Regions from separate parts of the Tepidibacillus fermentans genome, predicted to be linked through region 1. Evidence: predicted binding sites of a transcription regulator. Region 1 holds the regulator's gene; each other region holds the start of a gene.
What was found. Region 1 encodes LexA, which represses DNA repair genes until DNA is damaged. Its sites were predicted from a motif close to CGAACATATGTTCG; they were not measured.
Positions count from the first base shown of each region.

Region 2: a site for LexA is predicted at 1,644-1,657, ahead of ruvC (crossover junction endodeoxyribonuclease RuvC). Genes of this name have one in related genera too.
Region 3: a site for LexA is predicted at 1,868-1,881, ahead of pcrA (DNA helicase PcrA). Genes of this name have one in related genera too.

Region 1 is NZ_SMAB01000007.1:129,260-132,546, forward strand. It holds gene glnA (type I glutamate--ammonia ligase) at 1-1,054, shown strand, start outside; gene lexA (transcriptional repressor LexA) at 1,213-1,833, opposite strand; gene EDD72_RS06540 (YneB family resolvase-like protein) at 2,062-2,727, shown strand; gene EDD72_RS12940 (cation:dicarboxylate symporter family transporter) at 2,792-3,025, shown strand; partial or broken gene EDD72_RS12840 (dicarboxylate/amino acid:cation symporter) at 3,036-3,287, shown strand, end outside.
Region 2 is NZ_SMAB01000025.1:10,649-13,935, forward strand. It holds gene EDD72_RS11430 (phosphotransferase) at 1-73, shown strand, start outside; gene nadE (NAD(+) synthase) at 153-905, shown strand; gene EDD72_RS11440 (BofC C-terminal domain-containing protein) at 1,026-1,565, shown strand; gene ruvC (crossover junction endodeoxyribonuclease RuvC) at 1,678-2,181, shown strand; gene ruvA (Holliday junction branch migration protein RuvA) at 2,178-2,795, shown strand; gene ruvB (Holliday junction branch migration DNA helicase RuvB) at 2,808-3,287, shown strand, end outside.
Region 3 is NZ_SMAB01000016.1:26,879-30,165, reverse strand. It holds gene pcrB (heptaprenylglyceryl phosphate synthase) at 1-196, shown strand, start outside; gene EDD72_RS09510 (class I SAM-dependent rRNA methyltransferase) at 186-1,424, shown strand; gene pcrA (DNA helicase PcrA) at 1,925-3,287, shown strand, end outside.

The sequences.
Region 1 (3,287 bases):
TGATATTTATATGCCAGATGGAACACCATTTCCAGGAGATCCAAGGGGGATTTTGAAGAAAGCATTAAAAGAAGCAGAAGAATTAGGTTTTACAACAATGAATGTAGGACCTGAACCTGAATTTTTCCTTTTTAAAACAGATGAAAATGGAGAGCCAACATTAAAGTTAAATGATAATGGTGCATACTTTGATTTGGCCCCAGTAGATTTAGGTGAAAACTGTCGCAGGGATATCGTATTAACATTAGATAAAATGGGATTTGAAGTGGAAGCTTCTCATCATGAGGTTGCACCTGGACAACATGAGATTGATTTTAAATATGCGGATGCAGTTCGTACAGCAGATAATATCCAAACGTTCCAACTTATCGTTAAAACCATCGCCCGTAGGCATGGTTTACATGCTACATTCATGCCGAAACCATTATTCGGAGTAAATGGATCGGGAATGCATAACCACCTTTCTTTATTCAAGGGAAATGTTAACACATTTTATGATCCAAATGATCCATTAGGTCTTTCTGATACAGCTAGATATTTTATTGCAGGAATCTTAAAACATGCTCGTTCACTAACTGCGATTACCAATCCAACTGTTAACTCATATAAACGTTTGGTACCTGGTTACGAAGCCCCTGTATATGTTGCTTGGTCCGCTAAAAATAGAAGCCCATTAATTAGAGTCCCTGCTTCAAGAGGTCTAAGCACAAGAATTGAGGTTCGCCATCCTGATCCCTCAGCAAATCCATATTTAGCTTTAACCGTGTTACTAAAAGCTGGACTTGATGGGATTAAGAATAAATTACCAATACCCGACCCAATTGACCGAAATATTTATCACATGACGGAAGAGGAAAGAAAACGTGAGGGAATTGAAAACCTGCCAACTAGCTTAGAAGAAGCGATTCAGGAATTACTTAAAAACGAACTAATCTTATCCGCTCTTGGTGAGCACGCTGTCGAACATTTTGTAGCTGCAAAACAAATTGAGTGGGATATGTATAGAACCCAAGTTCACCAATGGGAAAGAGATCAATATTTAAAATTGTATTAATTATGATGAAGGGGCTGTCCAAAAAGTAGTATTTAACCCCGAAATCTAAAAAAAGCAACCCCAAAGAATGCTGTAAAATCAACATTCTTTGGGGTTTAATTTTGGCGGATTTTCAACTTAAATGAACTTTTTAGACAGCCCCTTCTTATTTTAAATGATTAAAATATTTGCCGGAAGATACCGATCACCTTTCCGAGAATAATGACATCTGGTAATAAGATCGGTTCCATCGATGAATTTTCAGGTTGAAGACGAATTTGATTCTTTTCTTTAAAGAACCTCTTAACCGTTGCTTCACCATCTTCGGTCATCGCAACAACAATTTCACCATTACTCGCTACAGGTTGTTGTCTAACGATCACATAGTCCCCGTCCAAAATTCCAGCCTCGATCATACTGTCTCCTTGAACAGTTAACATATATACCTGATCACCGTTTACCATATGTGCAGGTAATGGAAAATAATCTTCAATATTTTCAATAGCTGTAATTGGTAACCCGGCTGTTACTTTACCGATTAATGGTACCCTCACCGTTTGTTGGGCATTTGTCTCCCGATCAAAATCATCCGTAAGAATCTCTATTGCTCTTGGTTTTGTAGCATCTCTTCGAATAAGCCCTTTTTTCTCTAACCGAGCCAAGTGACCGTGTACAGTAGAACTAGAGGCTAATCCAACAGCTTCACCGATCTCTCGAACAGATGGGGGATATCCTTTTTCCCTTACGGTTTGTTTGATAAAATCTAATATCGCTTTTTGTCGATTGGATAATTTATTCATATGACACCTCACATAATATTCCAATTTTTATTTTATTATATCATAGGAAAGTGAAATTGCAAACATTCGTTCTGATATTTTTGATCAGAAATTTTGTTCCACTATTAAAAAGTGATATACTAAATCTGTCTTTTTCTCGTCATATTAAATGCCAGAGTAATGTTTCATTTTATATTAGATATCTTAGTTTGGTTTGTTACTTTTATTAATTTTTAGGGAGAGGATATTGTGAAAGTAGCGATTTATTCAAGGGTGAGCACAGATAGAGACCAACAGTTTACTAGTCTCAAAAGGCAAACGGAAGAAAGCATTCGCTTTTGTCAAAAAAGAAATTGGACAATTGTAGATATGATTGAAGAACAGGAAAGTGGTTACGAAATCGATCGAGAAGGGATCTACCATCTACTTCATCTTTTTAAAGAGAGATTAATCGATGCAGTAGTGATTCAAGATGAGACAAGGATTGGCAGAGGAAATACGAAGATTGCCATTCTTCATCAAATTCGTAAATATGGAGGAAAGATCGTTTCATTAGAACATGATGGCGAGTTAGTTGTTTCTGAAATGGATGGAATGGTCTTAGAAATTCTAGCAATCATCGAGGAATACCAACGACGTTTAAATAATCGAAAAATTTCACGTGGAATGAAACGTGCTATAGAAGCCGGGTACGAACCAGCTAGAAATCTAAAAAACATTGATCAAGGTGGCCGGCAGAAGAAGGAAGTTCCCATTGAAGAAATTATTCGTTTAAGAAAGCTTGAATTGACTTTTCATGAAATTGCAGCTACATTACGTGGATTTGGTTATGATATTTCCAAAGCAACGGTACATCGAAGATACCAAGAATATGAAAAAAAGTTAAAAGAATCAAGTAGCACATCGGATTATTGATTAAAGTTTATAACTGTCATATAATCATGTAACGTATTAAAGAAAAAGAGAAAGGAGTTCTAGCATGAGTCAATCTACAAAAATTTCACTTTCGATGTTGCTCGGTGTTGTTGTAGGTTTTATTTTCAACCTCTATATTCCTGAAAACACGATTCAATTCCTAGATAAGAATATTTTTCATTTAATAGGAACTGGTTTTATTCGTTTTATCCAATTTATTGTAGTACCAATTATTTTAGCATCATTAGTTGTTAGTATGACTAGAATGAAAGATATTAAAAAAAATAGGTCGATATAGTCTTAAATTAATGATATTATATATTTCAACTTCCTTAATCTCTCTCTTTATCGGAATATTCTTCGCGTACTTACTCAAACCAGGTATAGGTGTTCAACTTTTGCAACAAAAAGTTGAAGTAAAAGAAGGTATGTCCCTTAGTGAATGGTTGTTAAGTATTATACCAGTTAATCCTTTTGAAGCAATGAGTTCAGGACACATGATCCAAATTATTATTACTTCTTTATTACTTGGACTTGGAATCACCTTGGCGAAGGAAAAG
Region 2 (3,287 bases), on a different contig from region 1:
CCCTTATATTCAACGCTTTCGTCTTAAATTTGATTGCTATTATTCTTTTCGGGAAAAGATCTTGAGAGCATAAGTTGAATTGAGGGGAAAAATTTAATAAGATATTAAAAAATGAAATCTTTTATGAAGGGATAAGGAAGGGGGTATTATCATTGGATCTTTTTCAAGAAAAATTAAGACAATATAAGGAAAGAATTCAAGAAGATATTTCAGAACGGGTCAATTTTATCCGAAGTTATGTTGAAAATGCCTGTGCAAAAGGGGTCGTTGTCGGTATTTCTGGTGGAATTGATAGCTCTGTAACCGCTGCATTATGCCTTAAAGCATTAGGAAAAGAGCGTGTATTAGGTATTTGGATGCCTGCTTATTCTAATCCTGTGCATGAGAAAGACGCAAATGCATTAGCAGAAGCGATTGATTTAAATCTTGTGAAGATTGACGTTGGACCCGCCTTTGATGCGATATTACCTGAGATTGAGAAGATTGAACCATTAAATGATTTACAAAAGGGGAATACCAAAGCTAGACTACGAATGACTAGCCTATATGCTATAGCTGGACAAAAGGGGTATCTTGTTGCCGATACTTGTAACTACTCCGAAATCTATGTGGGCTATATGACAAAAGGTGGGGATGGTTTAGCTGATTTTAATCCTGTCGCTAGTTTAACCAAACATCAAATTCGAATGGTGGCGAAGGAATTAGGTATTCCTGAGTCGATTATTTCTAAGCCCCCATCAGCTGATTTGTGGGTGGGACAAACCGATGAACAGGAAATGGGATTTACATATGAGGATTTAGATCGTTATTTATTAACAGGAGAAGGGAAACCAGAAGTGATTGAGAAAATTGAACATTTGCATCGTATAAGTGAACATAAGCGTACTTTGATGCCAGGGATTTAACTCCTTCTAACCTCTAGAACAAAAGTTGTGAAATAATTTTGTTCTATGCAATGGTTAAAATGTATAAATAGGTAAAGATTTGGGTATGAATAGGAAAAAACCATAAAAAGGGGTTTTTTCATGTATTTTCATTTTATTTTAAGGAAATGGATTCGTTTTGTTATTTTTCCTTTACTGGTTGTCCTAACCATATCCTTATATGCATTTAATGAGTTAGAAAATTCACAATCTACACGGGAAGTTAATGCATCCGTCCCGATGAAATTAACATTGATTACGCACTATGCATGTGGAAAAGATCTGATTGAAAAAAAAGATGAAATTCTCTCATTGAAGGATATTTCACAAAAATATCCGAATTGGATGATTGAGAAAATTGATCATAAAACCAACGAAATTGTTTTGAAAAGAAATTTAGAAGATTTGGCTCCTGATTGTAAAGGTGCTTATTTTGGATTAAGTCCAGATGGTCATCTGATTTTATATAAAGATCCAAAGGAAAAACAAGTGATTGAAACGTTCTTCCAAATTGACATCGAGAGTTTAGAAACAGGACTTCCTGAAGAACCAATCCGCCAATTGCAAGAAGGCATTCCTGTTCATAATATTGCAGAATATAATAGTGTATTATCAACCTTTAGTGAATTTTCAATGGAATAGTAAATCGCTGAAACTAATAAAAAGTCACGGTTCCGTGGCTTTTTTTTGTGGTGTTTTTTTGGTATAATCAGCATGATGAAAATATATGTTCGTATCTCGATGGGGGAATTTTGTGATAATATTAGGTTTTGACCCGGGAATTGCGATTGTTGGTTTTGGTGTAATCAAAAAAGAGGGAAATCAAGTTCGTCCTCTTCAATATGGAAGCATCCAGACCAAGGCTGGTTTAGATACAGGAATTCGGCTAAAGCAAGTCTATGATGCAGCGAAAGAAATCATTGCGACTTATCAACCAGAAGCCGTCTCCATTGAAAAACTATATTTTAATAAAAACGTAACGACGGCATTTACCGTTGGACAGGCTAGGGGAGTTCTCATGTTAGCTGCTGTAGAAGCAGGGCTACCCATTTTTGAATATACGCCTTTACAAATCAAACAAGCGATTGTGGGTTATGGGAAAGCAGAAAAAAAGCAAATTCAAGAAATGGTAAGAATGTATTTGAATCTGAAGGAAATTCCTAAGCCTGATGATGTGGCCGATGCGTTAGCAATAGCTATTTGCCATGCCCATTCTGCCAAAATGATATCTTTACTCAATAAGGGGAAAACCATATGATCGATTTTGTCCAAGGAACTATTGTTGATCTCGATGAAGAATCAGTGATTGTGAATGTCAATGGAATAGGGTATCAGGTTTTTGTCCCACGGCCTGAAGAATATCAATCGATGCTCAATCAATTTTGTATGATTTATACCCATCACCATATGCGTGAAGATTGGATGGGACTCTATGGCTTTCAAGATAAAGAAGAACGTTACCTCTTCCGTTTATTGTTAGGGGTATCGGGAATTGGACCAAAAGGAGCATTAGCCATAATTGGTCAAGGAAATCCGAATCAAGTGATTCAGGCCATTGCCTCAGAAGATGAGAAATTTTTAACCCAATTGCCAGGGGTCGGCAAAAAAACAGCACAACGGATCATTTTAGATTTAAAAGATAAAGTAAAAGGATTAAGTTCTAGCGGAAATCTTTTTGATACAATGAAAAGGGAAGAAATAGAGGTAATACCTACCGAACAAGGTTCCGATTTAAAAGAAGCGCTAAAATCCTTGGGTTATCATGAGCAAGAGATTCATCAAGTTTTAAAAAGCTTGCAACCTTTGATTGAAAAGGGTGAGTCCCTTGATCGCTTAATTAAACTGGCATTACAAAATCTGATGAGAGAATAGGAGGAAGAGGCAGTGGAAGATCGCATTATCTCCGCTCAGATGTTAACGGAGGATCAAAGTGTCGAATTTAGCCTGCGTCCTCGTTTTTTATCGGAATATATCGGGCAAGCTAGAGTAAAAGAAAACTTAAAAGTGTTTATTGAAGCGGCAAAGATGCGGAATGAACCTTTAGACCATGTCCTTCTTTATGGACCACCAGGGTTAGGGAAAACCACCCTTTCCAATATCATTGCCAACGAGATGGGAGTAGGGATTCGCACCACATCTGGTCCAGCGATTGAACGACCTGGGGATCTCGCAGCAATCTTGACCAATCTTCAAGAAGGTGATGTACTCTTCATCGATGAGATTCATCGTCTTCATCGTACCGTAGAAGAAGTTCTTTATCCTGCGATGGAAGACTATGCTCTAGATATTATAATTGGTAAAGGACCTAGTGCAAGATCGGTTCGACTAGACCTTCCTAAGTTCACTTTAGTTGGAGCAACGACA
Region 3 (3,287 bases), on a different contig from region 1:
GTTAAAAGCGATTCAACAGATCGTAGAATATTCACAAATCTTTTACGGTGGTGGTATTCATTCGTATGAAAAAGCAGTCGAGATGAGCCAATATGCCCATACGATTATTGTTGGAAATCTGATTTACGAAGACTTTCCTACTGCATTAAAAACAGTACCGGTTAAAGGGGTTTCTTATACACAAATTGAAGAATGAGGTGGAGCAATTGAAATACAATACCAAATTATTCTTACAACGAAAACGAAGAAAGCGGCTGGAACAGGGGCATCCTTGGGTCTTTCAAAGCGAAGTAGAGCGAATTGAAGGAGAACTATCTCAAGGGCAAATTGTCCAGATTGTGAACCATCAAGGTGTATTTCTGGCACTTGGCTATGCCAACCCAAAATCACAGATTATTGCAAGAGTGCTCAGCTATCATCCAGATGAAATGGTTGATGCTTCTTTCTTTATTCGACGAATTCAACAAGCGAAAGAGTATCGTCACCGATTTTTACCCGGTGTTAAATCATACCGAGCTATTTATGGGGAAGCCGATTTCTTACCTGGCCTCATTGTTGATAAGTATGAAGATTATCTTGTCGTTCAGATTCTTTCTTATGGGATGGAACGTTTAAAACCATATATATTAGAAGGCCTTCTCACGGTTTTTAAACCTAAGGGAATCTATCTTCGTAATGATGTACCTGTTCGCGAATTGGAAGGTTTGCAGCAAGAGACAGGTATTTGGTATGGAGAGGTTCCACGACATGTTGAGATCACCGAAAATAATTTACATATCTTGGTTGATGTATATGAAGGTCAAAAGACGGGCTATTTTTTTGACCAACGGGAAAACCGTGCTGCATTAAAGCCGTTAATGAGAGGATGGGGAGAGAAGGGAACGGAAGGAGCAGAAGTTCTCGACTGTTTTTCTCATACTGGAGGTTTTGCCATTCATGCGGCCCATTATGGGGCAAAGGAAGTTACAGCTGTTGATATTTCAGAGCTAGCCATTGAGACAGCAAAACGCAATGCTGAATTAAACGGTTTAGAAGATCGGATTCAATTCGAAGTGGCCAATGTCTTTGACTTTTTACGAGAAAAAGAAAAAGAAGGGCGACAATATGATGTGGTCATTCTAGACCCACCTGCTTTTGCGAAATCGAGATCTGCTGTCAAAGGAGCCTATCGGGGTTATAAAGAGATTAATTTAAGAGGAATGAAGCTACTGAGAGAAGGAGGCTTTCTCATTACGGCAAGTTGTTCTTACCATATGACCCCCGATTTATTTGTACAGATGGTTCAAGATGCCGCTTCCGATGCCCATAAAATTCTACGTCCAGTCACCTTTGTAGGAGCAGGAAAAGATCATCCCGAAATCGCAGGTGTCGATGAAGGGCATTATCTTAAGTTTGCGATTTATGAAGTAAGAAGCAGAGGATAACTGATGTATAGGCTTGTATGTTCTAACGCTACTCCGATTCCTTGCGGTTTTCCGTGAATAAACAGATGGAGGGAAAATTCGCTCGCAAAAGTCGTAGCTTATAGAACATACAAAGATGATATAGGCTTGTATGTTCTAACGCTACTCCGATTCCTTGCGGTTTTCCGTGAATAAACAGATGGAGGGAAAACTCGCTCGCAAAAGTCGTAGCTTATAGAACATACAAAGATGATATAGGCTTGTATGTTCTAACGCTACTCCGATTCCTCGCGGTTTTCCATGAATAAACAGACGGAGGGAAAACTCGCTCGCAAAAGTCGTAGCTTATAGAACATACAAGCCTTTTATTTCAGTATGCTTCGGCATTTATTCTACAAGAAAATCAATCGATTGATTGAACGAATAGGGATGATTCGATATAATTTGAAAAGAGAGATCAGAAACGAACAAATGTGCTTATGATGTTGATTGATTGGAAGAATGAATGGAAGGGTGAAACCATGACACAAACCCAAGCGGCAGATATTTTTGCAGGATTAAATCCTCAACAAAAAAAAGCAGTTGAAACGATAAATGGGCCCATTCTCGTATTAGCGGGAGCAGGTAGTGGGAAAACGAAAGTCTTAACGCACCGAATTGCGAATCTCATTCAAAAAGGAGTATCTCCTTGGAATATATTAGCGATTACCTTTACCAATAAAGCAGCTAGAGAGATGAAAGAAAGGGTTGTTCGCCTGGTTGGGCCGAATGCGGAAGAAATCTGGATCTCTACTTTTCACTCAATGTGTGTTCGCATCTTACGTCGAGATATTCACCGTCTGGATTACTCGAATAACTTCACCATTCTTGATGCAGGGGATCAACTTACCGTTGTCAAACAGATTATGAAGGAATTAAATATCGATACGAAAAAGACCGACCCAAAAGCGGTTCTAGCGACGATTAGTCAAGCCAAAAACGAACTAAAAACACCAGAACAGTATGGTAGATTAGCTGGAGATTATTTTAGTCAAAAGGTCTTATCCATCTATGAAAAATACCAAGAACGTCTGAAAGCCAATCAATCGGTTGACTTTGATGATCTCATCATGTTAACGGTTCAATTATTTCAAAAAAACCCGGAAGTATTGGACTACTATCAACGAAAGTTTCAATATATCCATATCGACGAATATCAAGACACGAACCGAGCTCAATATGTTTTAGTTCGGATGCTGGCTGATTATTATCAAAATATCTTTGTCGTTGGTGATACCGATCAATCGATCTACAAATGGCGAGGAGCCGATATTCAAAATATCTTAAACTTTGAAGAGGACTATCCCAAAGCTCGGTTGATCAAATTGGAACAAAATTATCGCTCAACAAAAAATATCTTAAAAGCAGCCAATGCCGTTATTGAGAATAATACCCAACGAAAGCCCAAAAATCTTTGGACAGAAAACCCAGAAGGAAATAAATTGACCCTTTATGAATCCATGAATGAACATGACGAAGCTTACTTTATTGCCAAAGTGATTCAAGAAGGGATTCACAAAGGGAAAAGTTATCAAGACTATGCGGTTTTATACCGAACCAATGCCCAGACTCGTGTGATTGAGGAAGTGTTTGTAAAATCAAATATTCCTTATAAAATCGTCGGTGGTACCAAATTCTACGATCGAAAAGAGATTAAGGATATCCTTGCCTACTTAAGACTGATCGTGAATCCTGATGACGATATCAGCTTACGAAGAATCATTAATGTACCAAAAAGGGGAATTGGTGCGGCAACGGTGGATAAAATTGCTGAATATGCTGCTAGTCAAGGGATTTCCATGTTTCGAGCGATTGAAGTGATCGATTTCATTGGGATTGCAGCCA